DNA from 4 places in the Mesorhizobium sp. BR115XR7A genome. Region 1 is predicted to be linked to each of the others. Evidence: predicted binding sites of a transcription regulator. Region 1 holds the regulator's gene; each other region holds the start of a gene.
What was found. The regulator PhoB, encoded in region 1, activates phosphate uptake and scavenging genes when phosphate is short. The targets are predictions, from matches to a motif close to TGTCATNNANCTGTCAT.
Positions count from the first base shown of each region.

Region 2: a site for PhoB is predicted at 3,907-3,923, ahead of ppk2 (polyphosphate kinase 2). Genes of this name have one in related genera too.
Region 3: a site for PhoB is predicted at 3,555-3,571, ahead of LB557_RS16435 (ceramide glucosyltransferase). Genes of this name have one in related genera too.
Region 4: a site for PhoB is predicted at 2,968-2,984, ahead of phnF (phosphonate metabolism transcriptional regulator PhnF). Genes of this name have one in related genera too.

Region 1 is NZ_JAIUHW010000005.1:235,731-243,549, reverse strand. It holds gene pstS (phosphate ABC transporter substrate-binding protein PstS) at 1-391, shown strand, start outside; gene pstC (phosphate ABC transporter permease subunit PstC) at 458-1,441, shown strand; gene pstA (phosphate ABC transporter permease PstA) at 1,445-2,296, shown strand; gene pstB (phosphate ABC transporter ATP-binding protein PstB) at 2,293-3,096, shown strand; gene phoU (phosphate signaling complex protein PhoU) at 3,122-3,829, shown strand; gene phoB (phosphate regulon transcriptional regulator PhoB) at 3,849-4,538, shown strand; gene LB557_RS12880 (ROK family protein) at 4,541-5,776, opposite strand; gene xylF (D-xylose ABC transporter substrate-binding protein) at 6,041-7,081, shown strand; gene LB557_RS12870 (sugar ABC transporter permease) at 7,318-7,819, shown strand, end outside.
Region 2 is NZ_JAIUHW010000001.1:446,887-454,705, reverse strand. It holds gene LB557_RS02500 (DUF982 domain-containing protein) at 1-187, shown strand, start outside; gene LB557_RS02495 (hypothetical protein) at 254-400, opposite strand; gene LB557_RS02490 (glycosyl transferase family 90) at 600-1,571, shown strand; gene LB557_RS02485 (glycosyl transferase family 90) at 1,709-2,680, shown strand; gene LB557_RS02480 (aldo/keto reductase) at 2,705-3,748, opposite strand; gene ppk2 (polyphosphate kinase 2) at 4,031-4,951, shown strand; gene LB557_RS02470 (dihydrofolate reductase family protein) at 5,207-5,851, opposite strand; gene LB557_RS02465 (glyoxalase superfamily protein) at 5,984-6,526, opposite strand; gene hemB (porphobilinogen synthase) at 6,787-7,818, opposite strand.
Region 3 is NZ_JAIUHW010000007.1:71,198-79,016, forward strand. It holds gene LB557_RS16425 (2'-deoxycytidine 5'-triphosphate deaminase) at 1-789, opposite strand, end outside; SAM riboswitch at 949-1,026, shown strand; gene LB557_RS16430 (O-succinylhomoserine sulfhydrylase) at 1,083-2,273, shown strand; gene LB557_RS16435 (ceramide glucosyltransferase) at 2,304-3,455, opposite strand; gene apaG (Co2+/Mg2+ efflux protein ApaG) at 3,675-4,067, shown strand; gene LB557_RS16445 (Hsp33 family molecular chaperone) at 4,142-5,173, opposite strand; gene argF (ornithine carbamoyltransferase) at 5,304-6,215, opposite strand; gene LB557_RS16455 (aspartate aminotransferase family protein) at 6,232-7,431, opposite strand; gene LB557_RS16460 (GcrA family cell cycle regulator) at 7,788-7,819, shown strand, end outside.
Region 4 is NZ_JAIUHW010000009.1:42,821-50,639, reverse strand. It holds gene LB557_RS19620 (sugar ABC transporter ATP-binding protein) at 1-156, shown strand, start outside; gene LB557_RS19615 (ABC transporter permease) at 153-1,118, shown strand; gene LB557_RS19610 (zinc-binding alcohol dehydrogenase family protein) at 1,183-2,199, shown strand; gene phnF (phosphonate metabolism transcriptional regulator PhnF) at 2,202-2,951, opposite strand; gene phnG (phosphonate C-P lyase system protein PhnG) at 3,063-3,524, shown strand; gene phnH (phosphonate C-P lyase system protein PhnH) at 3,524-4,135, shown strand; gene LB557_RS19590 (carbon-phosphorus lyase complex subunit PhnI) at 4,137-5,249, shown strand; gene LB557_RS19585 (alpha-D-ribose 1-methylphosphonate 5-phosphate C-P-lyase PhnJ) at 5,246-6,157, shown strand; gene phnK (phosphonate C-P lyase system protein PhnK) at 6,154-6,930, shown strand; gene phnL (phosphonate C-P lyase system protein PhnL) at 6,977-7,684, shown strand; gene LB557_RS19570 (DapH/DapD/GlmU-related protein) at 7,681-7,819, shown strand, end outside.

The sequences.
Region 1 (7,819 bases):
TGCCTATGCCAAGCAGAACAATCTCTCCTACTCCAAGATGCTGAACGCCGCCGGCAAGGTCGTCGAGCCGTCGCTCGAATCCTTCGGCGCGGCTGCTTCGAACGCCGACTTCAAGGGCGCCAAGAACTTCAACGTCATCATCACCAACGAGCCGGGCGACGCCACCTGGCCCATCGCTGCCTCGACCTGGGTGCTGATCCACAAGACCCCGGACGATGCCGCAGCCACCGGCGAAGCGCTCAAGTTCTTTGCCTGGGCCTACAAGGACGGCAAGGAAACCGCCAAGGCGCTCGACTATGTGTCGATCCCCGATAGCGTCGTCGACCTGATCAAGGCTTCGTGGAAGGCCGACATCAAGGCCGACGGCAAGCCCGTCTACGCCGGCGAGTAATATCTTTCTGGAGGAGCGCCGCCCCGCGGCGCTCCTTTTCAATCAACACAAAGAGCCGAGCTTGACATGAGCGCTGCCCACGAAGCCTTGCCAGCCATTCGAGGTTCACGCGACGCCACCGTCAGACGGTTCGCGTTGACCGATTCGATCTTCCATGGGCTGACCCGCGCCGCCGCCATTCTCGTGCTGGTGCTGCTCGGCGGCGTCGCCATCTCGCTGTTCGCCGGTTCCTGGCAGGCACTGTCGACCTTCGGCTTCTCCTTTCTGACCACCGAGAGCTGGAATCCCGTCACCGAGAAATTCGGCGCCCTGGCGCCGATCTATGGCACCATCATCACTTCGGCCATCGCCATCCTGATCGCTGTGCCGCTCGGCATCGGCATCGCCATTTTTCTTACCGAGCTTTGCCCGCGTCCGCTTCGGCGCCCGATCGGCATGGCGGTGGAACTGCTGGCCGGCATTCCTTCGATCATCTACGGCATCTGGGGCCTGTTCGTGCTGGCACCGTTCCTGCAGACGACAGTGCAACCTTTCATCATCAACGTGTTCCACGGCATTCCCGGCCTTAACAGCCTGTTTGCCGGGCCTCCTTATGGCATCGGCCTGCTGACCTCGGCGATGATCCTGGCCATCATGATCCTGCCTTTCATCACCTCGATCACCAAGGATGTGTTCGATACGGTGCCGCCGGTGCTGAAGGAGTCCGCCTACGGCATTGGCTGCACGACCTGGGAGGTAACACGCCGGGTCGTCGTCCCCTACACCCGCATCGGCATCATGGGCGGCGTCATGCTTGCGCTCGGCCGTGCACTCGGTGAAACCATGGCGGTCACCTTCGTCATCGGCAACGCCCACCGGATCAGCGCCTCGCTGTTCGCGCCGGCAACGACGATCTCGGCAACCATCGCCAACGAATTCACCGAAGCCGTCGGCGATCTCTACACTTCCTCGTTGGTGGCGCTCGGCCTGATCCTGTTCGTCATCACCTTCCTCATCCTTGCCATCGCCCGCTACATGCTGATGCGCATCGATGCCCGTACCGGAGTCTGACCGATGTCGACAGCCGCATCGCTTCACCAGAGCCGCAAGCGCAAGAACGGCGTGATGATGACGCTCTGCGTCGTCGCCGCCGGCATCGGCCTTGCCTGGCTGGCGCTGATCCTCGGCGCGCTGCTCTATAAGGGCCTGTCGGGCGTTTCGCTCTCAGTGTTCACGGAAATGACCCCGCCGCCCGGTGATGCCGGTGGCCTGCTCAACGCCATCTACGGCAGCATCGTGATGACTATTATCGGCATCGTCGTCGGCACGCCGATCGGCGTGCTGGCCGGCACCTACATGGCCGAATATGGCCGCTTTTCGAAGCTCACCACCGTGGTGCGCTTTATCAACGACATCCTGCTGTCGGCGCCCTCAATCATCATCGGCCTGTTCGTCTACGAATTGATGGTACGGCCGATGGGGCATTTCTCGGCCATCGCCGGTGCCGTGGCACTGGCCATCCTGGTCATTCCCGTCGTGGTGCGTACCACCGAGGACATGCTCAACCTTGTGCCGAACGCTTTGCGCGAGGCCGGCACGGCGATTGGCGCGCCGCGCTGGGTGGTGATCCGTTCGGTGGCCTACCGCGCGGCGATGTCCGGCATCGTCACCGGCATATTGTTGGCCATTGCCCGCATTTCCGGCGAGACGGCGCCGCTACTCTTCACAGCGCTCAACAACCAGTTCTGGTCGAGCAATCTCAATGCGCCGATGGCCAGCCTGCCGGTGACCATCTTCCAGTTCGCTCTCAGCCCTTACGAGGAGTGGCAGCAACTGGCGTGGACCGGCGCACTCATAATCACATTGACGGTTCTCGCGCTCAGCATCTTTGCGCGCAGCCTGACCGGACGCAGAGAGGACAAATGAGCCAGATGTTGTCTCCAGACATGACGATTGCGACAGAGGCAGCCGCCAAGGCGAAGATCGAGGTCAAGAACCTCAATTTCTACTACGGCCAGTCGAAGGCGCTGAAAGACATCACCTTGTCGCTGCCCGAGCGCAGCGTGACGGCCTTCATCGGACCGTCGGGTTGCGGAAAGTCGACGCTGCTGCGCGTCTTCAACCGCATCTACGAGCTCTACCCCAAGCAGACCGCCGAGGGTCAGGTGCTGCTCGACGGCCAGAACGTTCTCGACCGCTCGCAGGACCTCAACCTGTTGCGCACCAAGATCGGCATGGTGTTCCAGAAGCCGACGCCGTTCCCGATGTCGATCTATGAGAATATCGCCTTCGGCGTCAGGCTCTATGAGAAGATCGGCAAGGCCGAGATGGACGGCCGTGTCGAGCAGGCGTTGAAACGCGCCGCGCTGTGGAACGAGGTCAAGGACAAGCTCAACGCCAGCGGCCTCAGCCTGTCGGGCGGCCAGCAGCAGCGGCTTTGCATCGCCCGCACCGTGGCGGTCAAGCCGGAGGTCATCCTGCTCGACGAACCGGCCTCGGCGCTCGACCCATTGTCGACCGCCAAGATCGAGGAATTGATCGACGAGTTGCAGGCCGACTACACGATCGTCATCGTCACCCACAACATGCAGCAGGCCGCGCGCGTGTCGAAGCAGACGGCTTTCATGTATCTGGGCGAGCTGGTCGAATTCGACAAGACCGAGAAAATCTTCACGTCGCCTCGCGAGAAGCGCACGCAGGACTATATCACCGGCCGCTTCGGCTGATCTCACGCATACGAGGACCAGGATCATGGCCGAACACACAGTCGCAGCCTTCGACGAGGATCTCGGACAGATCAGCAGGCTGATCAGCGACATGGGCGATCTCGCCGGCACGATGGTCGGCGGCGCCACCAAGGCGCTGCTGAATTCCGACAACGCGCTGGCACAGCGCGTCGTCTCCGACGACGCCATCATGGACGCACGCCAGCGCGAACTCGATGATCGCGCCATCACCCTGATCGCCAAGCGCCAACCGATGGCCGACGATCTGCGTCATGTCGTCGGCTCGATCCGCATGGCGGGCGATCTCGAACGCATCGGCGACCTTGCCAAGAACATTGCCAAGCGCGTCGGCTCCGTCGGCCTCACCGCCACGCCGCGCGACCTGTCGCATTCCATCGACTCCATGGCGCAGCTGGTGCTGATCCAGGTGCAGGGCGTGGTCGAGGAATATGCGGCCGGCGATGCCGCCGCCCTCGCCAAGCTCAGGAATGACGACGAACGCATCGACGTCAAATACACCTCGGTGTTCCGCGAACTCCTGACCTACATGATGGAGGATCCCCGCAACATCACGGCTTGCACGCATCTTTTGTTCTGCGCCAAGAATCTCGAACGCATCGGCGACCATGTGACCAACATCGCCGAGAATGCGTATTATGTGCTGACCGGCACGCAACTGCCCGCCAACCGTCCGAAGCAGGACGAGACGGCGATGTCGGTGCCGGCGGCTTGACGGCAGGGATGATCGACCGATGATCGCGCCACGCATCATGGTGGTGGAGGACGAGGAGCCGCTGGGCGTGCTCCTCCGCTACAACCTGGAGTCCGAGGGTTACCAGGTCGAGGTGGTGACACGCGGCGACGAAGCCGAGATACGCCTCCAGGAAAACGTGCCCGACCTCCTGGTGCTCGACTGGATGGTGCCGGCGGTTTCCGGCATCGAACTCTGTCGGCGCCTGCGCATGCGGCCCGAGACGGAGCGACTGCCGATCATCATGCTGACGGCGCGTGGCGAGGAGAGCGATCGCGTGCGCGGCCTCTCGACCGGCGCCGACGACTATCTGGTCAAGCCGTTCTCGACGCCGGAATTCATGGCCCGGGTCAAGGCGCTGCTGCGCCGCGCCAAGCCGGAAGTGCTGTCCAGCGTGCTCAAGGTCGGCGACATCGTGCTCGACCGCGAATCGCACCGGGTCTATCGCAAGAAGAGCGAGATCCGGCTCGGACCGACCGAGTTCCGGCTGCTCGAATTCATGATGCGCCATCCTGGCCGCGTGTTCTCGCGCAGCCAGTTGCTCGACAATGTCTGGGGCGAGACGATCTACATCGACGAGCGCACCGTGGATGTGCATGTCGGGCGCCTTCGCAAGGCGGTCAACAATGGCCGCATGCCCGATGTGATACGCACCATCCGTGGCGCAGGCTACGCAATTCGCGAGGATTGAGATCAGGCCACGTTCTTGCCGGATCTCACCTGCACGCCCGGCGCGAAAATCTCCTGGTCGACGAAGGTGAGCGCGCGCATGGCGCAGCCCTCGCGGATCAGCGGCAATTCGTTCGGCTCTGTATCGAAGGAAATCGATTTCGAATGCTGGCCGCCGGCGGTCTGGGCGATGGCCTCACGCAAGGCCGGCTCGATCAGATCGAAGGCGGCGGCGCTGACGCCGACCATCGCAACCGGCGCCGGATCGATCAGCGCGAACAAGCTGCCAAGCCCATAGCCTAGCGCCTCGCCGGCCTTGCGATAGGCCTCGCGCTCCGGTCCGTCTCTTTCGCGCGCCGTGGCCGCCAATGCGCGCATGTCGGCGTCGCTGACGTCGACCGGTTTGGCGTCCTCACCCATCTGTCCTGCATTACGCCAGATGGCATAGTTGCCGGCATAGGCCTCGACGCAGCCGCGCCGCCCGCAGCGGCAGAGCGCGCCGCCGGGGCGATGGATCATGTGGCCGAACTCGCCGCCCGAGGAATGGGTGCCGGTGAACAGCTCGCCCTTCAGCACTAGGCCCATGCCGATGCCGTGCGAGAGCAGGATGGCGATGAAGTCGTCGCGGTAGCGCTCGGGGTCGCGCCAGCGCAGCGCCACAGCCATCATGTTGCAGTCGTTCTCCATGGTGGCGGGGATGCCGAATTCGGCTTCGAGTATATCGGCGAAGGCAATGTCCGTCTGCGGCGTGATCGGCGACCACAGCATGGCGCGCGCCTCGGTGTCGGTGATGCCCTGGATCGCCAGCGCGATGCGGGCAATGCTGGCGACATCGAGGTCGGGATCCTCGAGGCGGCGCCGGACGATGGCCACGCATTCGCCGATCAGCGCCTCGCGCGACATGGTCAGCGTGTCCAGCCGGCGCTGCTCCTCCGATATCACCTGGCCGGCGTAGTCGATGACGGCGACGGAGAGGAAATTCAGCGACAGCACCACGGTCATGACCGCCGCGGCCTCGGGGTTGAGACAAAGGCCCACCTGCGGCCGGCCGCGTTTCAGTGAGCCGGCCTCGTTCGGCTTGCCTTCGCTCAGGATACCTTCGCCGATCAGATCGGCTGATATCGCCGATATGGTCGAGTGGCTCAGGGCGGTGGTGGCGGCGATCTCAGTGCGCGAGGGCTGGCCACCCCGGCGCACGGCTCCAATCACCATTGCACGGTTGCGCCGGCGCAGATCGTCGTGGCGGATTCCGACCGACATCATTCCCTCCCCGTCGCCGTGGTTCTTGACGCCCCCTCGAACACCTCCGGCAACGGGTCGAATACTGGCAGAAGCGGCTGGGGCTGTCATTTATTTATTGCGGGGCTCGAAAAAAGGCTTCTGGCACCTCAAAATGCGTCAGAATCAATGTTGACAGTGCTCAGGCGATGGACCAGTGTTTTTTCGAGGCTCGAAAAAATAGGGCCTTTGTGCCGGCCTTAGGGCCAGTTTGGTCGCGCCACACGCGGGCGCAGGGAGGATATCATGAAGAGATTCACAGTCGCCATTCTGGCGGGTGTCGCCATGTCGCTGACGCTGGCGTCGGTCGCGCAGGCAAAGGACAAGGTCATCGGCGTGTCGTGGTCCAACTTCCAGGAGGAGCGCTGGAAGACCGACGAGGCGGCCATGAAGAAGGCGATCGAGGCCGCGGGCGACAAGTACATTTCCGCCGATGCGCAGTCCAATCCCGGCAAGCAGCTGACCGATGTCGAGAGCCTGATTTCGCAGGGTGCCAATTCGCTGATCATCCTGGCGCAGGACGCGTCGGCCATCGGCCCGGCGGTACAGAAGGCGCTCGACGAGGGCATTCCGGTCGTCGGCTATGACCGCCTGATCGAGAACAAGGACGTCTTCTACCTGACCTTCGACAACAAGGAAGTTGGCCGCATGCAGGCCCGCGAAGTGTTCAAGGTGAAGCCTGAGGGCAATTACGTCTTCATCAAGGGCTCCGGCGCCGATCCGAATGCCGACTTCCTGTTCTCGGGCTCGATGGAAGTGCTGAAGGCGGCCATAGACAGCGGCAAGATCAAGAATGTCGGCGAAGCCTATACGGACGGCTGGCTGCCCGCCAACGCCCAGAAGAACATGGAACAGTTCCTCACCGCCAACGACAACAAGGTCGACGCCGTGGTCGCCGCCAATGACGGCACCGCCGGCGGCGTCGTCGCGGCGCTGACGGCGCAGGGGCTCGCCGGCACCGTGCCGGTCTCCGGCCAGGACGGCGACCACGCCGCGCTCAACCGCATCGCGCTCGGCACCCAGACCGTGTCGGTGTGGAAGGACGCGCGCGAACTCGGCAAGAACGCCGCCGAGATCGCCTCGCAACTCGCCGACGGCAAGAAGATGACCGACATCGCCGGCGTGAAGGACTTCACGACGCCTGGCGGCAACACCGTCAAGTCGCTGTTCCTGACCCCGGTGGCCATCACCAAGGACAATCTCAACCTCGTCATCGACGCCGGCTGGATCAAGAAGGACGAAGTCTGCACGGGCGTTGCCGCGGGCAACGTCGCGGCCTGCAACTGAGCTTGATCGCCTGAAAAGTCGGAAACGCCGCGGCGTGGAACGGTCAGTGTTCTGAACACTGGCCGTTCCAATTTCCTTGTCTTCGCAATTCCGGACAAAAACCCTTACGCACTTTTCCTGGAATTGCTTCCAAGCCGCGGCGTTTTCCCGACAAGATTTGTGTTTCCGCCGCTGGCGGCTAACTTCTGGGCTCTGGTCCGGCTCCGCGTCAGACGGCAAGCCGCTGGGAGGACATCATGACCGACACGACCTCAACCTCGCAGGCCGATACGGCGCGTGCGTCGGAACTCGGCGCGGTCGCGCGTTTCCTGAAGGCGACCGAGATCGATACCCGCATGCTCGGCATGATCGGCGCGCTGCTGCTGATCTGGGTCGCGCTGCATGTGATTTCGAGCCTGCGTCTTGGTGTCAATCCGCTCGATTTCGACAGCCGCACGTTCCTCACGCCACGCAATCTGTGGAACCTGTCGGTGCAGACGTCCGCGGTCGCCATCATGGCCTGCGGCATGGTGCTGGTCATCGTCATGCGCAACATCGACCTGTCCGTCGGTTCCGCCGAGGGCTTGATCGGCATGGTCATGGGCTTTGCGCAGGTACATTTCCTGGTTCGGTTCGTAGGACTTGAACTCGGCAACCCATGGATCTGGGTCCTGGCACTGGTCATCGGTCTGGCGCTCGGGCTTTTGATCGGCGCCTTCCAGGGCTTCATCATCGCCTATCTCGAAGTGCCGGCCTTCA
Region 2 (7,819 bases), on a different contig from region 1:
GGCAAGGGAGGCTTCCGATTACCTCCTCAACAACTGGCCCGGCAAGCGCAGCCCCAAGCATCGTGCGGCGCTGCAGGCCTGTCACGACGCGCTCGCCGGCGACAAGCCGGCAATGAATGCCAGGCGCGCTTTCATCGCCGCGGCGCGGGAAGTGGATGTTTTCATCAGCGACAAGGCGCCAGCCTGATATTAGCTCGCGGTTTGGACTGACAATTGGATTGAGGCTCGGCCCGCATTAGCGGGCCGGATGCCGTTAATCCTTCGTTTCGGTCTCAGTCTCGGTTTCAGGCTTCGTACGTTCGCGCGCGGCAACCTTGGCCGCCAGCTTTTCAGCCTTCTTGGCCGCTTTCTGGCGGTCGCGCTCCTTGCGTTCCTGATCGTAGTTTGGTGCTCGCGCCATGTCGGCTCCTTTTTGTGACTGCCTTGCGGCCCTGAGCCTGCCTAGGAGCATTAGCCGTCAAACACAACAGCCGAAGCGACAATGCGTGGCTGCTGGCATCGAAGAGATGCGGGCGCTTGCCAGATCGGCGCCACAATGATGTAGGACATGCGGGCGCCAATGAATTGAGAACCGCCCGTTTGTTTTGATCAAGTGACCGATGGCCACAATTTCACGGACCGCAGCAAGAGTTTTCTATTATGCGAGAAACGTCGCGCGCGATGTCGCTCCGCAAGCGTTGTTTCGTGCCCGGCTGGCTGGCCGTCTCGAAAGGGCCAGGCTTTCGGGTGAGGCGGCGCGCCGCAGGCTGAATTATTACAACAAGTTGCAGGATGGTTTCGCGCCAAGCGCCCATGCCGTGCGCATCGGCAAACTGCCCTTCACGCCGACCATGTACTATTACGACCTGAAGGAATTCGCCCGCTACTTCGATCCCGGCCTGCTCATCGACCTGGAATTCGGCGACGTCAGGAATGTCCCCAAGGTGCCTTCCATCGTCAAGGACCGGCCAATCCGTGCTGACGACAAGAACGCGATCATCATGAAACTCGACAAGTTTCGTCATTTCCAGATGCCGGCTGATGCCATGTCGTTCGCCGACAAGCTGCCGTCCGTTGTCTGGCGCGGTGATCTCAACAATCCGATCAGGACAAGATTTCTGAAAGCCGTGCGCGACCTGCCGTTCTGCGATGCCGGTTCGCACAAGCCGAACGCACCGCCCGAATACGCCAGGCCTTTTCTCAGCATCAGCCAGCACCAGCGCTATCGCTACATCGTCTCGCTCGAGGGCAACGACGTGGCGACCAATCTCAAATGGATCATGAATTCGAAGTCGCTCTGCATGATGCCGCCGCCGACCTATGAGACATGGTTTGCGGAGCGGCAGCTCGAAGCCAACGTCCACTATGTGCCGCTCGCGGCGGATTTCTCGAACCTTGAGGACCACGTCGCCTATTTCGAGCGGAATCCGGCGGAGGCGGAGCGCATCATCGCGGCTGCGAACGCCTATTGCCGGACATTCGACGACGAACAGACCGAGCAGACGATCTCCCTGCTGGTGCTCTACAAATACTTCGTGCTCTCGGGCCAGATCAAACCGGATGCCGAGGTGTGGCGCTACATAACGGGCTAATTGCGGCGCTCGGTCGAGGCCGCCAGCCGCATTCGGGCGCTATCGGAATGCGTGGCTGGATGGTAGGGCAATCATGCTGCGGGAACCATCCCGACCGTCATTTGTTCAACCGCGTTTATCTTTGATCAAAAGAATCCATGGCCACCCTCCAACGAACGACGGCAAAGGTCTTCTACTATGCGCGGAACGTCATGCGCGACATCGCGCCCCAGGCGATCTTCCGGAGGCGATTGGCCAGCCGCCTGCAACAGGCCAGGCTCTCGGACGAGGCCGTGCGCCGGCGACTGAATCACTACAACAAGCTGCAGGATGCTTTTACACCAGGCCCGGACGCGGTGCGCATCGACAAGATACCGTTTGAACCGAGCATGTACTATTACGACCTGAAGGAATTTGCCCGCTATTTCGATCGATCATTGCTCATCGACCTGAAGTTCGGCGATGTCATCGGCGTGCCCAAGCTGCCGACCCTCGTCAAGGACCGGCCGATCCGCGCCGACAACGGCAATGCCGTCGTCATGAAGTTCAACAAATTCCGCCACTTCCACATGCCCGTCGATACCGTCGCCTTCGCCGACAAGCGCCCTGCCGTGGTCTGGCGCGGCGACCTCAACAACCCGATCAGGACACGGTTCCTGGATGTCGCGGGCGGCTTGCCGTTCTGCGATGTCGGTTCGCACAAGCGCAGCGCACCGGCTAAGTACAGCAAGCCTTTCCTCAGCATCAGCCAGCACCTGCGCTATCGCTACATCGTCTCGCTGGAGGGCAATGACGTGGCGACCAACCTCAAATGGATCATGAATTCCAACTCGCTCTGTCTGATGCCGCCGCCGACCTACGAAACATGGTTCGGCGAGAGCCAGCTCGAGGCCGGTGTCCACTATGCGCCGCTCGACCCGGATTTTGCCGATCTCGGCGAAAAAGTGCGCTATTTCGAAGCGCACCCGGCCGCGGCGGAGCGCATCATCGCCGCAGCCAATGCCTATTGCCGCAAATTCTCCAATGAACGGGACGAGCATGCGCTCTCCTTGCTCGTCCTCTACAAATATTTCGTGCTCGGCGGCCAGATCGAGCCCGATCCCGAACTCTGGCGGTTTATCGGCAGCTAGCTCTTGCTCTCGGCCTGACGCCGATCAGATATCGCTGCGGTCGAGAATCAGGTCGGCGGGGCCGAAGCGATCCTTCGCTGTCAGTTGCTGGTGCCAGTAGGGGTAGAGCAGGGGCGGCCGGCTGACCGCGTCGAGGCGCTGGCGTTCTTCGGTACCAAGCTTCAGGGCCGCCGCCGCAAGATTGTCCTTGAGTTGGACGTCGTTGCGGGCGCCGATCACCAGCGAGGAGACGGCAGGGCGGCCGAGCACCCAGGCGAGCGCCACCTGCGCCGCCGAGACGCCACGATCCTTGCCGATGTCGACCAGCACATCGACAATCCGCCACAGCCGGTCCTCGTCGCGGATGGGCGGCTCGGACCAGCCGGCAAGCTGGCGAGCGGTCGGGCTGTCGCGGCGGTATTTGCCCGACAGCAGGCCGCCGGCGAGCGGGCTCCAGACCAAAACGCCCAGCCCCTGGTCGACCGAGATCGGCAAGAGCTCGTACTCGGCCTCGCGCGCTTCCAGCGTATAGTGGATCTGCTGGGTGACGAAGCGTTGCTGGTGACGGCTGTCGCTGATGGAAAGCGCCTTCATCACCTGCCAGCCGGAATAGTTGGAGCAGCCGATGTAGCGCACCTTGCCCTGGCTGACCAAACTGTCGAGCGCGGCAACGGTCTCCTCGAGCGGAGCGAGGCCGTCCCATTGGTGGACGAAATAGATGTCGATGACATCGGTCTTCAAGCGCTTCAGGCTGCTCTCGCATTCACGGATCAGATGATGGCGCGACAGGCCCTCGTCGTTCGGGCCCTTGCCGATCCGCATCCGCGCCTTGGACGCGATCAGCACATCGTTCTTGCGCTTGCCGCCGAGAGCTTCGCCTATGATCTCTTCGGAGAGGCCGTTGGAATAGACATTGGCGGTGTCGATGAGGTTGATGCCGGCATCGATGCACATATCGATCATCCGCTTGGCTTCGGCGAGATCGCTGTTGCCGACCGCGGCGAAGGGCCCGGCGCCGCCGAATGTCATGGTGCCAAGCGTCAGTGTCGAAACCTTCAGGCCGGAACGGCCAAGGGTGCGGTATTCCATGTCAGATCCTCACGATTTTGTTGAAGAGGCGTGCCGGCAAGGCAGGCCTGGAAGGCGACCGCGCATTTGTAGGACAATTCGGCCGGCTTGTCGCCATGCGACGACGGTCGATCGATCGTACATTGCGGAATTTGCAACGCCGGCAATTGCGCCTGTGCTGCAATAAAACCGTCACTGCCGGCCTATATTGAAGTCGGCTCAGGTGTTTCCATTCCCGGCCGCCGGCCAGCAATTTGGAGCGCCCAGTGGTAACCGACAGGGCTTGCAAGCGGAGCAGTTGATATGACCGAGCTGAAACAGAATTCCCCTGCCAAGGACTGGCTTGAAGCCGAGCTCGCCGACACGCTCGACGAGGACTATGAGCTCGAAATGTCGGAGCCGGCCCTCTCGATGGAGATCGCCAAGATCTACAAGAACTCGCATCCGCCTTCGATCGATCGCATGCAGTATTTTCGCGACCTGATCAGCCTCCAGTCCGAATTGATCAAGCTGCAATCCTGGGTCGCCTACCACAAGAAGAAACTGGTGGTGATATTCGAGGGCCGCGACTCCGCTGGCAAGGGCGGCGTCATCAAGCGCATCACACAGCGGCTCAATCCGCGTATCTGCCGCGTCGTGGCGCTTCCGGCTCCGACCGAACGCGAGAAGTCGCAATGGTATTTCCAGCGCTATGTCCCGCATTTGCCGGCAGGCGGCGAGATCGTTTTGCTCGACCGCTCCTGGTACAACCGCTCCGGCGTCGAACGGGTAATGGGTTTTGCCAGCCCCGAGCAGGTCGAGGAGTTCTTCCATGACGTGCCGGAGTTCGAGCGCATGCTGGTGCGCTCGGGCATCACCGTGGTCAAATATTGGTTCTCGATCACCGACGAGGAACAGCAAATGCGCTTCCTGATGCGGATCCACGACCCGATGAAACAGTGGAAGCTGTCGCCGATGGACCTGCAGTCGCGGGTGCGCTGGGAACACTACACCAAGGCCAAGGAGGAGACCTTCGCCCGCACCAACATTCCCGAGGCGCCCTGGTTCATCGTCGAGGGTAACGACAAGAAGCGCGCGCGGCTGAACTGCATCGACCATCTGCTCAAGCAGCTGCCGTATGAAGAGGTGCCGCACGAGGAGATCACGCTGCCGGAGCGCGTCTTCAACCCGGAATACGAGCGCCAGGTGCTGCCGCGCGAGCTTTACGTGCCGGAGAAGTATTGAGCGAGAGTTTTGTCTTTCTCCCCGTCACTATACGGGGAGAAGGTGCCGGGCAGGCGGATGAGGGGCGGCGCTGGCTTTGACAATTGAGCCCGGATAAACCCCCGCGCGCGCTATCTTCTTCTGCTGACACATTGCCATCGGACATGCTCGACAGCGCAATCTTCTAGCGCTAGCGCCGCCCCTCATTGTCCTGCCGGACATTTCTCCCCGTATAGTGACGGGGAGAAAGGGGCTTTCGTCGAGGGTTTCGCCACCTTACGCCCGCTTGATCACCACGTGCGTGGCCAGTGCCGTCGCAACCTGTTCGCTGCACTGGTAGCCAAGATTCAGCATGTCGAGGCCCGCAAAAAGGTTCTCGCCTCTGCCAAGCAGCACCGGCGAGATCGCCACGTGCATGTCGTCGATCAGCTTTTCCTGCAGATACTGCCGGATGGTGGAGATGCCGCCGCCGACCCGCACATCCTTGCCTGACGCGGCGGCTTTGGCCTGTTCGAGAGCCGAATGGATGCCGTCGGTTACGAAACAAAAAGTCGTGCCGCCTTCCATCACGATGGGATCGCGCTTGTAATGCGTCAGCACGAAGGTCGGGACGTGATAGGGCGGATTGTCGCCCCACCAGCCCTTCCAGCTGTCGTCAGGCCACTCGCCCCGGATCGGCCCGAACATGTTGCGGCCGAGGATCCAGGCGCCGACATTCTCGAAGCTGCGCGCCGCAAAGTCTTCGTCAACGCCTGTCTCGCCGCCTTCCTGGCCAAACATCTTGCGGAAGGTGCGGGTGCTGAAAGCCCATTTGTGCAGGGCCGGTCCGCCGACACCGAGCGGATTTTCAAGGCTCTGATCGGGACCGGCGCCATAGCCGTCAAGCGACAGGCTGAAAGCGTTGACGCGAAGTTTGGACATGAGAACCTCCTCCTTGAGAACCAGTTGTCTTTTGCAAGTGGTTTCTTCTAGCAAACTGATTTTGAATTGCAAGTGGTATTTCCGAGTCGGAAAAGGTGTGTCCGAATCTTGCGGCAGGCTACGGCCACCGCCTCATTGGCCCGTCAGTTCCATGAAGCGGATGTGATTGCTGAACGGGTCTATGACCTCGACCGTCAGCCGGCCGTCTTCATGCTCCAGGCCGGGCTTCATGTAGCGGTAGTCCTTGCCGGCAAGCTCTTTCTGGAAGTCGCGGATGCCCTTGATATAGACGACCATGTTGCCGCCCGGCGTCGCGTCGCCCGCATGTTCGGACAGGTGCAGGACAAGGTTGTCGCGCGAGACTTGGGTGTAGAGAGGGAAATTTTCCCCATAGCGGTGCTCCCAGTCCACGGTGAAGCCGAGGAAGCCGAGGTAGAATTCGTGCGCCTTGGCAACGTCGAAGATGCGCACGATCGGCGCCGTCCGTTCAAACACGATCTTGCCCTGGCCGGCTGGCGGCGCTTCGATTTTTGCCGACAGGATATTCCAGCTCGCCAGTCCAAACTGGCGCGCGACGATCTCAAGGGCCTCGCTGTGGCTGATCGTCAGGTCGCGGGCGGCAAGCGCCTCCCGCATGGCTTTCGCCATCGTCTTGGCATCGCGATAGGCAAGCATGTCCGTTTCCTCGAGTCACGGCAAAGCCTTCGTCAGTGCCCGCATTGCCGACACCTTCGCCCGACGGTGAAACGGGTCAGGAAGCATCCTCAGGAGGCGTTCGCCATACCTCTTGGCCGAGGTGCGGGCTGCCGGCCGCTTCCGGCCATGCTTCCATCATAGCTGCAGCCGCCAGTTTTTGTCAGCGGGTTTTCGATAGAACCGCCGACCAGTTGAAAGAGTGGTGACATCTACTGAAGTGCCTTGCCCGGGAAGTCGGGCTACCCTTTCAGCATCACGGCCACTTCGGGTGCGAAATAGGTCAGGATGCCGTCGCAGCCGGCGCGCTTGAAGGCGAGCAACGATTCCAGCATCGCCTTTTCTCCATCGATCCAGCCATTGGAATCAGCCGCCTTGATCATCGAATATTCGCCCGAGACCTGATAGGCGAAGGTCGGCATCTGGAATTCGTCCTTCAGCCGGCGGATGATGTCGAGATAGGGCAGGCCGGGCTTGACCATCAGCATGTCTGCGCCCTCGGCGATGTCCTGGTCGGCCTCGCGCACCGCCTCGTCCGAATTGGCGTGGTCGATATAATAGGTCTTCTTGTCGCCCTTGAGCAGACCGGCGGTGCCGACCGCCTCGCGATAGGGACCGTAGAAGGCCGAGGCGAATTTGGTGGCGTAGGACATGATCGCCACGTCCTGGAAACCGTTGGCGTCGAGCGCATCGCGGATGGCGCCGATGCGGCCGTCCATCATGTCGGACGGCGCGATGATGTCGGCGCCGGCCGCCGCCTGGATGACGGCCGCCGCGGCGACCTGTTCGACTGTCTCGTCATTGACGATGATGCCGTCGCGCAGGATGCCGTCATGGCCATGGCTGGTGAACGGGTCGAGTGCGGCGTCTGTGATGATGCCGATCTCGGGCACCGCGTCCTTGATGGCGCGCGTGGCGCGGTTGATGATATTTTCCGGGTCGAGGATGTGGGACCCCGTCTGGTCGCGCAGGCCGAGATCGACGTTGGGAAAGGTGGCAAGAGCGGGGATGCCGAGCTTGGCCGCGCGTTCGGCCTCCTTGACGGCAAGGTCGACCGACAGCCGGAAGACGCCGGGCATGGCGGCAATCGGCTCCCGGACATTCCTGCCCTCGACGACGAAGATCGGCCAGATCAGGTCGTCCACCGAAAGCCTGTTCTCCTGCACGAGCCGACGCGACCAGTCGGCCTTGCGCATGCGGCGCAGGCGGCGGCTGCCGGTGACATCGTCGACGCTGCGCGCGCCGGCAGCTTTTGCTGGGGTGAATTTGTTCATG
Region 3 (7,819 bases), on a different contig from region 1:
ATGCACCGCCTCCTGGCTGACGAGGATGTAGAACTCGTCGGGATCGAGCACCAGTTCGCCGGCGCGGCTCTTGTGGATCGGCTCCCAGAAGTCGAGGACATCCTGCGCGGCGCGCTTGTCGACATCGACGAGGCCGGTGTGGTGCTTGCCGCGATAGCCGACCAGCCCATCCTTGTCGCCATTGAGGTCGATCGACAGCGCGATGCCGCCGCCGGAAATGTTCGGCGGCTCCGTGGCGACCAGCATCTCGGCACGATGCAGCTCATGCAACTCGGCTTCCGAAAGCAGCGCGTTGCCGGTGCGAAAGCGGATTTGAGACAGGCGCGAACCCGTGCGCGCGATGATCGGAAAGGTGCGCGGGCTGACCTCGAGATAGAGCGGACCGTTGTAGCCGGCGGCGATCTTATCGAACTCATGGCCCCGATCGGTCATGACGCGGGTGAAGATGTCGAGCCGCCCGGTCGAGCTCTTCGGATTGGCCGAGGCCGAAATGTCAGCCGGCAGGGCCAGACTTTCGAGCAGCGGCACAATATAGACGCAGCCGGTTTCGAGGACCGCGCCTTCGGTCAGACTGATCTCGTGCAGTTGCAGCCGATCGAGCTTTTCCGACACCTTGTGGTTGGGACCGGGCAGGAACGAGGCGCGAACCCGCCAGGCCTTTTCGCCCAATCTGAGATCAAGGCTCGCCGGCTGGATCTGGTCGGCATCGAGCGCACGCGGCGACTTCAGCGCGCCGGACCGGAACAGCGCCGAAATGTCCTGATCGGGAAGAATGCCTGTCTGCCGCAAAGTCTGGCTCCGCCCCAAGACTGGTCTCTATTCGTTGCAGGTTCTTGTTTGTTGCAGGTTCTTGCCGCAAAACCGCCGGGCACTTCTGCGGAACCTGCCTTGGTACAAACGTCTTAATGAAGCCGGCAATTGACGCAAGCGTGGCGCGGGTCTAAAGGGTCGTTATCCCGTGGTGATTTGGCCGGTCGGCTTGCAGCCACGTTAAACAAGTCGCTAAAGGACCGTCGGGCCGCAAGGCCGTATGGACCGGTTGCGACTTTCGCGGCCGGTTTTTTTGTGTCTGGAACAAAGCTATGAGCACCAAGAAGCGCAACTGGAAACCTCAGACGGCACTCGTGCATGGCGGAACCCTGCGTTCCGGCTTCGGCGAAACCTCCGAGGCGATGTACCTGACCCAGGGTTATGTCTATCAGACGGCGCAGGCCGCCGAGGCCCGCTTCAAGGGCGAAGAGCCTGGTTTCATCTATTCGCGCTACGCCAACCCGACCGTCGACATGTTCGAAAAGCGCATGTGCGCGCTTGAAGGCGCCGAAGACGCGCGCGCCACGGCGTCGGGCATGGCGGCGGTGACGGCTGCCCTTCTGTGCAGCGTCAAGGCCGGCGACCACATCGTGGCCGCGCGCGCGCTGTTCGGCTCCTGCCGCTGGGTGGTCGAGACGCTGGCGCCGCGCTATGGCATCGAGGCGACCTTGGTCGACGGCACCGAGATCGCCAATTGGGAAAAGGCGGTCAGGCCGAACACCAAGCTGTTCTTCCTGGAAAGTCCGACCAACCCGACGCTCGAGGTCGTCGACATCGCCGCCGTCGCCTCGCTTGCTAATTCGATCGGCGCGCGGCTGGTCGTCGACAATGTTTTTGCCACGCCGCTGCAACAGAAGCCGTTGCAGCTTGGTGCGCACATCGTCGTCTACTCGGCCACCAAGCACATTGACGGCCAGGGCCGCTGCCTGGGCGGCGTCATCCTGTCGGACAAGAAGTGGATTGACGAGAACCTGCACGACTATTTCCGCCACACCGGTCCCAGCCTGTCGCCGTTCAACGCCTGGACGCTGCTGAAGGGCCTGGAAACCTTGCCGCTGCGCGTGCGCCAGCAGACCGAGAGCGCCGGCAGGATCGCCGACTTCCTGGCCGGGCAGCCGCAGATCGCCCGCGTCATCTATCCCGGCCGCGCCGACCACCCGCAGGCCGATATCGTCAAGAAGCAGATGTCGGGTGGCTCGACGCTGATCTGCCTCGACGTCAAGGGCGGCAAGCCGGCGGCCTTCGCCCTGCAGAACGCCCTCGACATCGTGCTGATCTCGAACAATCTGGGCGATGCCAAGAGCCTGATCACCCATCCGGCGACGACCACCCACAAGAACCTCAGCGATGAGGCCCGCGCCGAACTCGGCATCGGGCCCGGTACGCTCAGGCTGTCGGTCGGCCTGGAGGATACGGACGATCTGCTGGAAGATATCGCGCAAGCCTTGAAGGCCACCAAATAGGTTTGGTCCAGGCAGCGTCGTCAGCAGCGATTAGGCGCTCGACGGCGTCTCCTCCAGTTCCGCCGTCTTGGTCCGGATGGTCATGGCGTTGCCGCGCCAGTCGACGGCGCCGTCGAGCCAGCCGCGCGCCCAGATGGCCGGGAGCATGACGTCCCGCGCGACCGTCGCCGCGATCATGCCCGTCGAGACGTGCCAACCCTTGGCCAGGGCCAGAGCGCATTCCGGAAGATAGAATGCCGTCAGCACGGCAATCGCGGTTGCCCAGAGGCTGACGCCGGCGCTCGCCGCGGCAATCAGCGCAAGAGCCAGCGGGACTGCCGCACCAGTCAGGATCTCGGGTGCGAAGAACAGCGGGAAGGTGACGCGGCGCAGGCGCGCCCAGCGGGCCTGGCGCGACCAGATTTCGCCAAACGTGCGCTGGCCGAGCGGCTGCTCGAAGGGGGCGGCAACGAGGTTGACACGCAGGCCGAGGCCATTCACCAGCTTGGTTGCGGCGGCGTCCTCGGCGATCTCGGCGGCCAGCGCGCGTATGCCGCCATTGGCGTCCAGCATCGGCTTGTTCCACAGCATGCTCTTGCCCTGCGCGAAGCCGAGGCCGAGCGCCGCGCCGGCATACTGCCAGCGGGCCTGCAATGTGTTGAGGAAGGCGCATTCGACGTCGGCCCAGAAACCATCTGGCCTGGAGCCGATCGGCGTCGAGCAGACAAGGCCGGTACCGTGCTGCCACGCCGCCATCATGTGCTCGACATAGTCCCGAGGCATCAGAACGTTGGAATCGGCAAGAATGACCCAGTCGTGGCGCGCCGCTTCCCAGCCTTTGACGCAATTGTTGAGCTTTGGATTGGCACTGACACGATCGTCGCCGATCAACAGCCGGGCCGGCACCTGCGGAAACCGGGCAATCGCCCTGTTTATCAGTTTCACCACCGGGTCGTCGGCATGGGCGACGCAGAAGATCAGTTCGTAGCGCGGCCAGTCGAGCGCGAAGGCGCGTTCCAGCGTCTCATGTGTGAATGGCTCGACGCCGCGCGACGGGACGACAATCGACACCGCCGGCGATCTGCCCGCCGGCGGGGCAATCGTGGTGCGCCGTTTCAGCTGTGAAGCGGCAAGCAGGATGCTGGCAGCGTTCGAGAGGATGAGTGCGGTCGAAAGCGAGGCGGATATGAGAGTGAGTTCCATCGAGATCTGGTCACTCCGGAAGTCGGCCCGCGTCGCGGCCGTTTTCAACAGTTCGACAGAGGGCCGAGTCGCCCGGTTCGCGCACACCACCATTGTCGTGTGTCACTTAAATGACATTCTTTGCCGGCACCTGCGTTTCAATCCCAGGCGCGACAAGACGCGCACGTTGACCTGCTCACCGCGAGCGTCGAAAGTCGTCGGATTGTTTTGGAGCCGCTCATGTACCGCGCCGTGACGCGCAACATCGAAGTGCAGGTCAGGCCGTTCTATCTGGAGGATCGTTCAGATCCCCAGGAGAACCGCTACGTCTGGGGCTATCAGATAACGATCGACAACCAGTCTGACGAGTTCGTGCAGCTTCTGTCGCGCTATTGGCACATCACCGATGGTGCCGGCCGGGTCGAGGAGGTGCGCGGGCCGGGCGTTGTCGGCGACCAGCCGGAACTCAATCCCGGCGACAGCTATCAGTACACGTCCGGCTGCCCGCTCTCGACACCCTCCGGGATCATGGTCGGACGCTACACGATGCGCAACAAGCGCGGCGAGACGTTCGACATCGCCATCCCGGCCTTCTCGCTCGATCTGCCGGGGACAAGGCGCACGGTGAACTGAGCGCCGACGGTCGCGCCGCCCCTCATCCGCCCTTCGGGCACCTTCTCCCCGCGGAACGGAGAGAAGGAAAGGCTTTACTGAGCCGCAAACTCGGCTGGATCGAAGTCGTACTGCGTCGAGCAGAATTCGCAGGCGACATGGATGCCGCCATCCTCGGTGCTGTCCTTGATCTCCTGCGCGGAGAAGCCTTCGAGGATGCCACGGATCTTGTCGCGGGAGCATGAGCACTGGTCGGCCACGGGAACGCCGCCGAAGACGCGCACGCCATGCTCATGGAACAGACGATACAGCAGCCGCTCGGCGCCGATGGTCGGGTCGATCAATTCGGTCGGCTCGATGGTGCCGAGCAAGGCCAGGAGTTCCTGCCAGGAATTATCGGCCGGATCGTGGACTTCCTCGCGCGGATCGCCGTCCCCACCCGGCAGGTCCGGAATGCGCATGCGCTCGGGCGATTGCGGCAGGAACTGCGCCAGGATGCCGCCGGCGCGCCATTGCTCGCGCGCGCCGCCGATCCCGGGCGTCAGCAGCTTGGCGACCGAGAGCCTGATATCGGTCGGGATCTGTTCCGACTGACGGAAATAGGTGCGCGCCGCGTCTTCCAGCGTTTCGCCGTCGAGCTGGACGATGCCTTGGTAGCGCTGAGTATGGGCGCCCTGGTCGATGGTCAGCGCCAGCACGCCGCTGCCAAGCAGCGTCTGCTGGGACGTCTCGCCTGCCGCGACCAGTGCTTCGAGCCGATCCGCATCGAAGCGTGCATAGGCACGCAGTGCCGAGGGCGTGGAGAAGTCCGCGACCAGCATGTCGACAGGCCCGTCGGTGCGGGTCTGCAGGATGAACTTGCCTTCGAATTTGAGCGAGGTGCCGAGCAGAACGGTCAGCACACAGGCTTCCGCCAGCAGGCGGGCGACCGGCTCGGGATAATCGTGGCGGCCAAGGATGGCGTCGAGCATCGGCCCAAGCTGGACCGTGCGGCCGCGCACGTCGAGCGGACCGACCTCGAAGGGAACGACGTGATCGTCGCCGGCGTAGCCGAACTCGCCGAGTTTGGGGTGATGTTCAGTCACTTGATGGCTTTCCAACATGACAAAGCTCCAGGGCGCGGCCATGCGGCCCTGGTGGGCACATGCGTCCAAACGCGCTTGATTTGCGTGATGCGGCGCAGATAGGCATCGCGCCGCCGCAGATCAAGCGCCTGGGCATTTCGGGCGCCCAAGACACTTCAAGCCCCAAGACACTTCAAGCACCGAGGCACCAGGCAAGCACTGCCTTCTGGGCATGGAGCCGGTTCTCGGCCTCGTCGAAGACCACCGAATGCGGCCCGTCGATGACCTCGTCGGTCACTTCCTCGCCGCGATGGGCCGGCAGGCAGTGCATGAACAATGCATCCGGCTTGGCCTTGGCCATCAGCGCCGCGTTGACCTGATAGGGCGAGAAGACATTGTGCCCGCGAGCACGGTGTTCCTGTCCCATCGACACCCAGCAATCGGTGACGATGCAGTCGGCCTGGTCGACGGCTTCCTCGGGCGAGCGGGTGAAATGCAGCTTGCCGCCATGCGCCTTGGACCAGTCGACATGCTTCTGCGCCGGTTCGCTGCCTTCGGGCACGGCGACGTTGAGATTGAAGCGGAACCGTGCCGAGGCCTCGAGCAGCGAGTGCAGCACATTGTTGCCGTCGCCGGTCCAGGCAATCGTCTTGCCGGCCACCGGACCGCGATGCTCCTCGAAAGTCATGATGTCGGCCATCAGCTGGCAGGGGTGGGTGTCGTCGGTCAGCCCGTTGATCACCGGAACGGTGGCATTCTCGGTCAGCTCCAGCAGCCGCTCATGCGAAGTGGTGCGGATCATGATCGCATCGACGTAGCGCGACAGCACCTTGGCGGTGTCGGCGATTGTCTCGGAGCGGCCGAGCTGCATCTCGGTGCCGGTCAGCATGATGGTCTCGCCGCCGAGCTGGCGCATGCCGACGTCGAAAGAAACGCGCGTGCGCGTCGACGGCTTGTCGAAGATCATGGCCAGCACCTTGCCTTCGAGCGGCTTGCTCCGCTCGCCGGCCTTGAGACGCGCCTTTCGCGTCACCGCATCATCCAGCATGAAGCGCAAATCGCCTTCGGAAACGGTGGAAAGATCGGTGAAATGGCGAACTGACATCAGGAATGGTTCCGGATTACTTCGCGGCGGCGGAGGCGATCGCCTCCGACAGGCCCTTGGCGCCGGCGCGGATGCGGTTGAGCGCTTCGTGAATCTCGGCGTCGGTGACGGTGAGCGGTGGCAGCAGGCGAATGACGTTGTCGCCGGCCGGAACCGCCAGCAAATGCTGGTCGCGCAGCGCCATGTTCACCTTGCCGTTGGGCATCGCGCATTTGAGGCCGAGCATCAGCCCGGTGCCCCTGATATCCTCTACAATTTCGGGGAATTCGTCGGCTGTCGAGGCTAGCCCCTGCTTCATCAGCAGCGCCTTGCGCTGGACATCCTCCAGGAAGCCGTCTTCCAGAACGACGTCGAGCACGGCGTTGCCGACCGCCATTGCGAGCGGATTGCCGCCGAATGTGGTGCCGTGCACGCCGGCGGTCATGCCGCCGGCCGCCTCGTCGGTGGCAAGGCAGGCGCCCATCGGGAAGCCGCCGCCAATGCCCTTGGCGATTGCCATGATGTCGGGCGTCACCGCAGACCACTCATGCGCGAACAGCTTGCCGGTACGGCCAATGCCGCACTGGACCTCGTCGTATATCAACAACAGGCCGTGCTGTTCGCAGAGCTGCCGCAGCCGCTTGAGCGACTGTGTCGGTACCGGGCGGATACCGCCCTCGCCTTGCACCGGCTCGATCAGGATCGCGGCGGTCTCGGGCGTGATCGCCTTCTCGGCGGCGTCGATGTCGTCGAAGCCAACCTGGTCGAAGCCTTCGACCTTGGGTCCGAAGCCCTCGAGATATTTGTACTGGCCGCCTGCCGCGATGGTCGCCAGCGTGCGGCCATGGAAGGCGCCTTCGAAGGTGATGATGCGGAAGCGCTCGGGATGTCCCTTGACGAAGTGGTAGCGCCGCGCCGTCTTGATCGCGCATTCCAGCGCCTCGGCGCCGGAATTGGTGAAGAACACCTTGTCGGCGAAGGTGGCATCAGCCAGCCGCTCGCCAAGTCTGCTCTGCCCCGGGATCTCATAGAGATTGGAGACGTGCCAGAGTTTCGCCGCCTGCTCGGTGAGGGCCGCGACAAGGTGCGGATGGCCATGGCCAAGCGAATTGACCGCGATGCCGCCGGCGAAATCGAGATATCGCTCGCCCTTGTCGGTAACCAGCCAAGTGCCTTCCCCATGGTCGAAGGCCAGGGGTGCGCGAGCAAAGGTCTCGTAAAGCGCCGAACCGCTCATTATATGCGTCTCCGGTACCGGAAAATCAAAAAAGCCGCCAAAGCGGCGGCCTTCTGCGGCTTATCGTGTTTTTCGGCCATGAAGTCAACGAAAACGTCGCGTAGTGGCGCGCGGCAAGCTCCCCGACGCAACGCCGGCTCATGAGCGACCGGGCAAGTTGGGGAAAACCGAAAAAACCGATTCGTGTTGCACTTGGGACTCTTGTCACCGAGTCAGCGCATAGAGTAGTTGTAGTCGAGAAATAACTAGATTTCGTGCGGCGGACCTAATCACCAGATATATGTGGTGTCTGCCCCAGCAGTGGTGCTGGGTCGGGAATGGATTCTGATTGCCGCACGCTTATAAGGAGCGCGGTCATGAACTGGACTGACGAGCGGGTAGAACTCTT
Region 4 (7,819 bases), on a different contig from region 1:
TCCTATTTGCCGGAGGTCTACGAACTGGCCGACACGCTGCACGTGTTCCGGCGCGGCAAGCTGGTGGCCACGCACGGGTTCCACACCGCCAGTCACGAGGACATTCTCACGCAGGCGCTCGCCGAGAAACAAGAAAAACTGGGAGGACAGACATGAGCATCGAGGCGATCCCCGCCGAAAAACCGAAGCGCAACTACAACGTCCTGTTCGGGCTGACGCTGCTGGCGCTGCTGGTGCTGCTCTGGATCGTCCTGTCCCTGGCGACGCCAAGCTTCGCCTCGGGCAACAACATCGCCAATCTTCTGCGGCAGGGCTCGATGATCGCCATCATGGCGGTCGGCCAGACCTTCGTCATCATCACCGGCGGCATCGATCTGTCGGTCGGCGCGGTGGTCGGCTTCGCCACCGTCGTCGTCGCCATGCTGATCAATGCCGGCGTTCCGATCGCGGTCGCCATCCTGATCACCTTGCTCGTCGGTGTCGCCATCGGCCTTTTCCATGGCTTCGGCATCGTCAAGATGGGCTTGCCGCCGTTCATCATCACGCTGGCGACGCTGACCTCGCTGCGCGGCATCGGCCTTTTGATGACCAACGGCAACTCGATCAACATCAACAGCGACAGCTTTACCGCCTTCTCGCGCAATTCTTTTATCGGCATCCCCAATTTGTTCTGGATGGTGATCCTGGTGGGTGTGCCCGCCTATGTCTTCCTGCATCACAGCCGTTGGGGCCGCTACCTCTTTTCGGTCGGCTCCAACGCCGAGGCCTCGCGCCTGTCCGGCGTCAATGTCCAGCGCACCATCTACATGGCTTACACGCTGTCCGGCCTGTGCGCGGCCTTCGTCGGCGTGCTGCTCGCCGCCCGCATCGGCATCGGCAACCCGACCCAGGCCGAGGGCTGGGAACTGCAGGCGATCGCCTCTTCGGTCATCGGCGGCACCTCGCTGTTCGGCGCGGTCGGCTCGGTGCACGGGCCGCTGCTTGGCGCCTTCATCCTGGCCACCATCAACAACGGCGCCAACCTGCTCAACGTCAACTCGTTCTGGCAGCGCATCATCACCGGCGCGCTGATCATCATCATCGTCTACTTCGACGGACTGCGCCGCCGCGGCAAATGACGCATTCCAATCGATCGCCGGCCTGGCGCGGGCCGGCGATTTCTTGAACAGACTGGATCAAAGCATGAAAGCCGTCGTCTGCCGCTCGCCCGGCGACCTTGCTGTCGAAGACCACCCGGCTCCCGGCGCCCCACCTCCCGGCTGGGCTCTGGTGGCGGTCAGCCATGTTGGCATCTGCGGCACCGACTACCATATCTTCGAGGGCAAGCACCCTTTCCTCGCCTATCCCCGCATCATGGGCCACGAAGTCTCCGGCACAGTGATCGAGCGGGGCGAAGGCGTCGACCTCGCCCTTGGCGAACCGGTGATCATCAACCCCTACCTTTCCTGCGGCAAATGCATCGCCTGCCGGCACGGCAAGCCCAATTGCTGTGTCAGGATCGAAGTGCTCGGCGTGCACCGCGACGGCGCCATGTGCGAACAGATCCTGGTGCCGGCTAAGAATCTCTATCCCACCAACGGCCTGTCGCTCGCCGACACCGCCGCCGTCGAATTCCTGGCCATCGGGGCGCATGCCGTCCGGCGCGCCCGGGCCGAGCCTGGCGCCCGCACCCTGGTCATCGGCGCCGGCCCGATCGGGCTCGGCACCGCCATCTTCGCCCGCATTGCCGGGTTGGATGTGACACTTCTCGATATGAGCACCGAAAGACTGGTCTTCGCGGCGAGTGAACTCGGCTTTTCGATTCTCGACGGCTCGCAAGGACCCGTGTCCGATCTGGTGCGTGATGCGACCGACGGCGAAGGCTTCGACGTAGTCTTCGACGCCACCGGCAACACGCGATCGGTTCAATCGGCCTTTGCCCACGTCGCGCATGGCGGAGCGCTGGTGCTGGTCAGCGTCGTCAAGGACGATATTGTTTTTTCCGATCCCGAGTTCCACAAGCGAGAAATGACATTGATCGGCAGCCGCAATGCGTTGCGCGCCGACTTCGACCATGTCGCGGCCTCGATCCGCAATGGTGCCGTGCCGTTGGCCAAGCTTGTCACCCACCGCACCACGCTGGCCGATACGCCAGGAGATCTCGCACGCTGGGCGCATGAAAAGTCGGGCCTGATCAAGGCCGTGATCGAGATCGGATAGCCCTACAGCGCCGACAGCTTCAACTCCACCCGCTCGGCCGGAAAACGCGACTCCGAAAACTGGATTGGCTGGCCGTCAGGTGTGACGTTGACCGCAACCGTGACCAGCACGATGGCGCCCGGCTGCAGATCGAGATCGGCGAGATCGGCGGCGTCGGCATGGCGCGCCGAGAGCACGGTCGATTGCCTGAGATAATCGTCGATACCGAAACGTGCGAGCGAGGCGGTGATAGAACCGGTTTGCGCCATCGCCTTGTCGATGCCGGCAAAGCGCCGGGCATCGAACCATCCAGCGGCGCGCGACACTGGCCGTCCGTCAGCCTCGCCGCGTGTCTCCAACCGGATCACCTCGGCACCCCTGGCAAGGCCAAGGCCTTCGGCCACGCGCTGGCTGGCGGGCTCGACCGACGAAGCGAGCAGCACGATGTGCCGTTCCGACGTCTGCCCCTGCAGGCCAGCCGAAAAGCGTGTCCGCGCGCCAATCGGATAGGACAGCCGCTTGCGTGACAGGACGAAGGTGCCGCGTCCCTGCTCGGCCCGCAGCACGCCCTCCTGCACGAGGGCCGATATGGCGCTGCGTACGGTGTGACGGTTGACGCCGTAGCGCTCGGCCAGCGCGACTTCGGGCGGCAGCGCGGCGTTTTCGGCGAACTCGCCGGCGGCGATGGATTGCAGGATCCTGTCGGCGATCTGGCGCCACAGTGAGACGCCGCTGCGCCGCTCGATGCTGTCGGCCACATCATACCCGATCATGTTTTGCCCCCCGGCCTGTCACGCACCCGTCATGGACTCGCGTTAGGTAATATGTATAATTTGTATAGTTGTCTATATCAATAGACAAGTTTAGCTGAGAGGAAGTTGGCGATGCGAGGACAGGAAGGCCGCGACCAGGCCGAGCGCAAGGCCGCCATGGCGACGCTGGCGCAATCGAGCGGCGACGACATCGTGCGGCTCTGGAACGAGTCCGGCCTGCCTTCGCAAGCCGAACTTCTGCGCGGTCCCGAGACGGGCCTGGTCACGCTGCGTGGCCGCATCGGCGGCGGCGGCGCGCCCTTCAATGTCGGCGAGGCGACCGTCACGCGTGCCACTGTCCGGCTGCCATCCGGGCAGGTCGGCCATTGCTACGCGCTTGGCCGCGACAAGCAGAAGGCGAAGCTGGGAGCAATAGCCGACGCGCTCTGGCAGGACCCTGCCCGCCGCACCGAGGTCGAGACCAGGCTGATCGCGCCTTTGCGGTCGGCGCTTGCCGCTGCCCAGGAAAAACGCCGCGCCGAGACGGCGGCAACGAAGGTGGATTTCTTCACCATGGTTCGCGGAGAAGATTGATGGATATCGCTGCGCAATCGATCGAGGGCGGTTTCGCCGATCCGGTCTTCAACGCTCAGACCGTGTTTCGGGCCGTCATGGATGCCATAGCGCGGCCGGGCAGTGTCCACCCCTTGCCACCCCTGGCCCGCCCACCGGCTCCGCTCTCGGCGACGTCGGGCGCCGTAGCACTGGCGCTATGCGACAACGACACGCCGCTCTGGCTCGACCCTCCCCTGCATGCCTCCGCCGCGATCGGGTCCTGGCTTGGTTTCCACACAGGCGCGCCGCTGGCCAACACGCCGGCCGACGCGCATTTCGCGTTTGTTGCCACGCCGGCCGAGATGATGGCGCTCGACGGTTTTTCGCAGGGCACGCAGGATTATCCCGACCGATCGACGACGCTGATCCTGCAGGTCGGCGACCTCGTTTCAGGCACTCCGTTACTGCTGGAAGGCCCGGGCATCGAAACCAGCGCCACGATCGCGCCGGCACAGATGCCGCGCCATTTCGTCGAGCAGTGGAAGCAGAATATCAGGCGCTTTCCGCGCGGCGTCGACATCATCCTCGCCACATCGGACCGCATAGCCTGCCTGCCGCGCACGACGCGTATCAAGACGATGGAGGCGTAAGATGTATGTCGCGGTAAAAGGTGGCGAAGCCGCCATTGCCAACGCCCACAGCCTGCTTGCCGACCGCCGGCGCGGCGACCGCTCGGTGCCCGCACTTCGCCTCGACCAGGTCGTCGAACAGCTGGCGCTCGGCGTCGACAGGGTGATGAGCGAAGGCTCGCTCTATGACAGGGAACTGGCCGCACTCGCCATTGTCCAGGCACGCGGCGACATGATCGAGGCGATCTTCCTGGTGCGCGCCTACCGCACAACGCTGCCGCGCTTCGGCTACAGCAAGCCGATCGACACCGGCGCCATGCTGGTCGAACGGCGCGTCTCGGCGACCTACAAGGATCTGCCAGGCGGCCAGTTGCTCGGTCCGACCTTCGACTACACGCATCGGCTGCTCGACCCTGAACTTGCCGCTGGCGCCGATGTCGCCGAGCCCTTGCAGCGCGAGACGGAAGCGCAGGCAATGCCGCGCGTCTCGGCGATCCTCGCCCGTGAAGGCCTGATCGAGCCCGATGGCGACATGCCTGGCGATCATGTTCCCGGCGACATCACTCGCGAGCCGCTGGAATTCCCGATGGCGCGCGACATCCGCCTGCAGGCACTGTCGCGCGGCGATGAAGGTTTTCTGCTGGCGCTCGGCTATTCCACCCAGCGCGGCTATGCCCGCAACCATCCCTTTGTCGGCGAAATCCGCATCGGCGAGGTCGAGCTGGAACTCGACGTTCCCGAACTGCCCTTCGCCGTGCCGCTCGGCACGGTGCGCGTCACCGAATGCCAGATGGTCAACCAGTTCAAGGGCTCGGCCAAGGCGCCGCCGCAATTCACCCGCGGCTACGGCCTAGTCTTCGGCCAGAGCGAACGCAAGGCGATGGCCATGGCGCTCTGCGACCGGGCCCTGCGCGCCGCGGAGCTCGGCGAGGATATCGTCGCCGCCGCCCAGGACGAGGAGTTCGTCATCTCGCACTCCGACAATGTCCAGGCCACCGGCTTCGTCGAGCACCTGAAGCTGCCGCACTACGTCGACTTCCAGGCCGAACTCGATCTCGTACGTCGCATGCGCGCCGAGTACGAAGCACGCGAAAATCCATCGAAGGCGGAAGAAAAAAAGGAGGCAGCGGAATGACTGCGCAACCGACAGACATCGCCACCTACAACTTCGCCTATCTCGACGAGCAGACTAAGCGGATGATACGCCGCGCGATCCTCAAGGGCATCGCCATTCCGGGCTACCAGGTGCCGTTCGCCTCGCGCGAAATGCCGATGCCCTATGGCTGGGGCACTGGCGGCGTGCAGGTCACCGCGTCGGTTATCGGCCCCGACGATGTGCTCAAGGTCATCGACCAGGGCGCCGACGACACCACCAATGCCGTGTCGATCCGCGCCTTCTTCAAGAAAGTCGCTAACGTCGCGGTCACCACCGATACCGCCACCGCCACCATCATCCAGACCCGTCACCGCATCCCCGAACATCCACTCACGGCGGGCCAGGTGCTGGTCTACCAGGTGCCGATCCCCGAACCGTTGCGCTTCCTCGAGCCGCGCGAGACCGAAACGCGGAAAATGCATGCGCTGGAAGAATACGGCCTCATGCATGTGAAGCTCTATGAGGACATCGCCAAGCACGGCCGCATCGCCACCACCTATGCCTATCCGGTCAAGGTCGAGGGCCGTTATGTGATGGACCCGTCGCCGACACCGAAATTCGACAATCCCAAGATGCACCGCTCGCCGGCCCTGCAGCTGTTCGGCGCCGGCCGCGAAAAGCGCATCTACGCTGTGCCGCCCTTCACCCAAGTGGTGAGCCTCGACTTCGAGGATCATCCGTTCGAGGTGCAGACTTTCGATCAGCCCTGCGCGCTATGCGCGGCCGAGAATGTCTATCTCGACGAGGTCATCCTAGACGACCATGGCGGCCACATGTTCGTCTGCTCCGACACCGATTATTGCGAGAAGCGGCGCGCCGACGGCCATCGCGGCCACCTTGCCCCCGAAACCGATCTTGCCGCAGGAAACATGGAGCCGGCGCAATGACCGACGAACCGCTGCTGCGCGTCTCGGCGCTCTCCAAGTTCTACGGCTCCCGGGTCGGCTGCGACAATGTCTCCTTCGACCTGTGGCCGGGCGAGGTTCTGGCTGTCGTCGGCGAGTCCGGCTCCGGCAAGACGACGCTGCTCAACTGCCTGTCGACGCGGCTGCTGCCTTCCTCCGGCACCGCCAGCTACCGCATGCGCGACGGCCAGTTCCGCGAACTCTACCGCATGAGCGAGGCCGAGCGCCGCTTCCTGATGCGCACCGACTGGGGCTTTGTCCATCAGAACCCGGCCGACGGCCTGCGCATGACGGTCTCGGCCGGCGCCAATGTCGGCGAACGGCTGATGGCGGTCGGCGACCGCCACTACGGCAAGATCCGCGCTACCGCGGTCGACTGGCTGTCGCGCGTCGAGATCGAGGAAGACCGCATCGACGACGAACCGCGCGCCTTTTCCGGCGGCATGCGTCAGCGGCTTCAGATCGCCCGCAATCTCGTCACCGGGCCAAGGCTGGTGTTCATGGATGAGCCTACAGGTGGCCTCGACGTCTCGGTGCAGGCCCGCCTGCTCGACCTGTTGCGCGGCCTTGTCACCGATCTCGGCCTTGCCGCGATCGTCGTCACCCACGACCTCGCGGTGGCGCGGCTTCTGTCGCAGCGCATGATGGTGATGAAGGATGGCCGCGTCGTCGAAAGCGGCCTCACCGACCGCGTCCTCGACGACCCGCGCGCGCCCTACACGCAATTGCTCGTATCCTCGATTTTGCAGGTGTGATGATGGCGCGTGTCCCGCCGACGATCAACGATTGGAGAACTTTCTGATGCCGACCCCACTCGTTGTTTCCGACGTTGCCAAAAGCTTCACCATGCATCTGCGCGACGGCATCAAACTCCCTGTCGTCGCGGGTGTCTCGTTCTCGATCAAGGCGGGCGAATGCACCGTGCTCGGTGGTCCGTCCGGCGCCGGCAAAAGCTCGATACTGAAGATGCTCTACGGCAACTACGCCGTCGACGAAGGCCAAATCATCGTCAGGCACGAGGACGGACTGATCGATCTCGCCCATGCCAGCCCGCGCACCGTGCTTGCCGTACGCCGGCAAACGATCGGCTATGTCAGCCAGTTCCTGCGCACCGTGCCGCGCGTCTCGGCTCTCGACGTCGTCGCTGAGCCACTGGTTGAACGCGGTGAGGAGCGCGAGGCAGCCCTAGCCAAGGCACGCGCGTTGCTGGCCCAGCTCAACCTGCCGGAAAAACTCTGGATGCTGCCACCGGCAACCTTCTCGGGCGGCGAGCAGCAGCGTGTCAACATCGCGCGAGGCTTCATCACCGAGCACCCCATCCTGCTGCTCGACGAGCCGACCGCATCGCTCGATGCGACGAACCGCGACGTGGTGATCGAACTCATCGCCGCCAAAAAGGCGGCGGGCGTCGCCCTGCTCGGCATCTTCCACGATCACGATGTGCGCGAGGCGGTGGCCGACCGCATCATCGACGTCACCGCCTTCGCTCCGGGAAAAATCGCCGCATGACCAGGAAGCTATCGGAGACGCCGCTGGTCCACCCGACGGCGGAGGTGCACAACTCGACACTCGGCCGCTGGACCGAGATCGCCGACCGCAGCCGGGTTTCGGAAAGCGAGATCGGCGACTATTCCTACATGATGC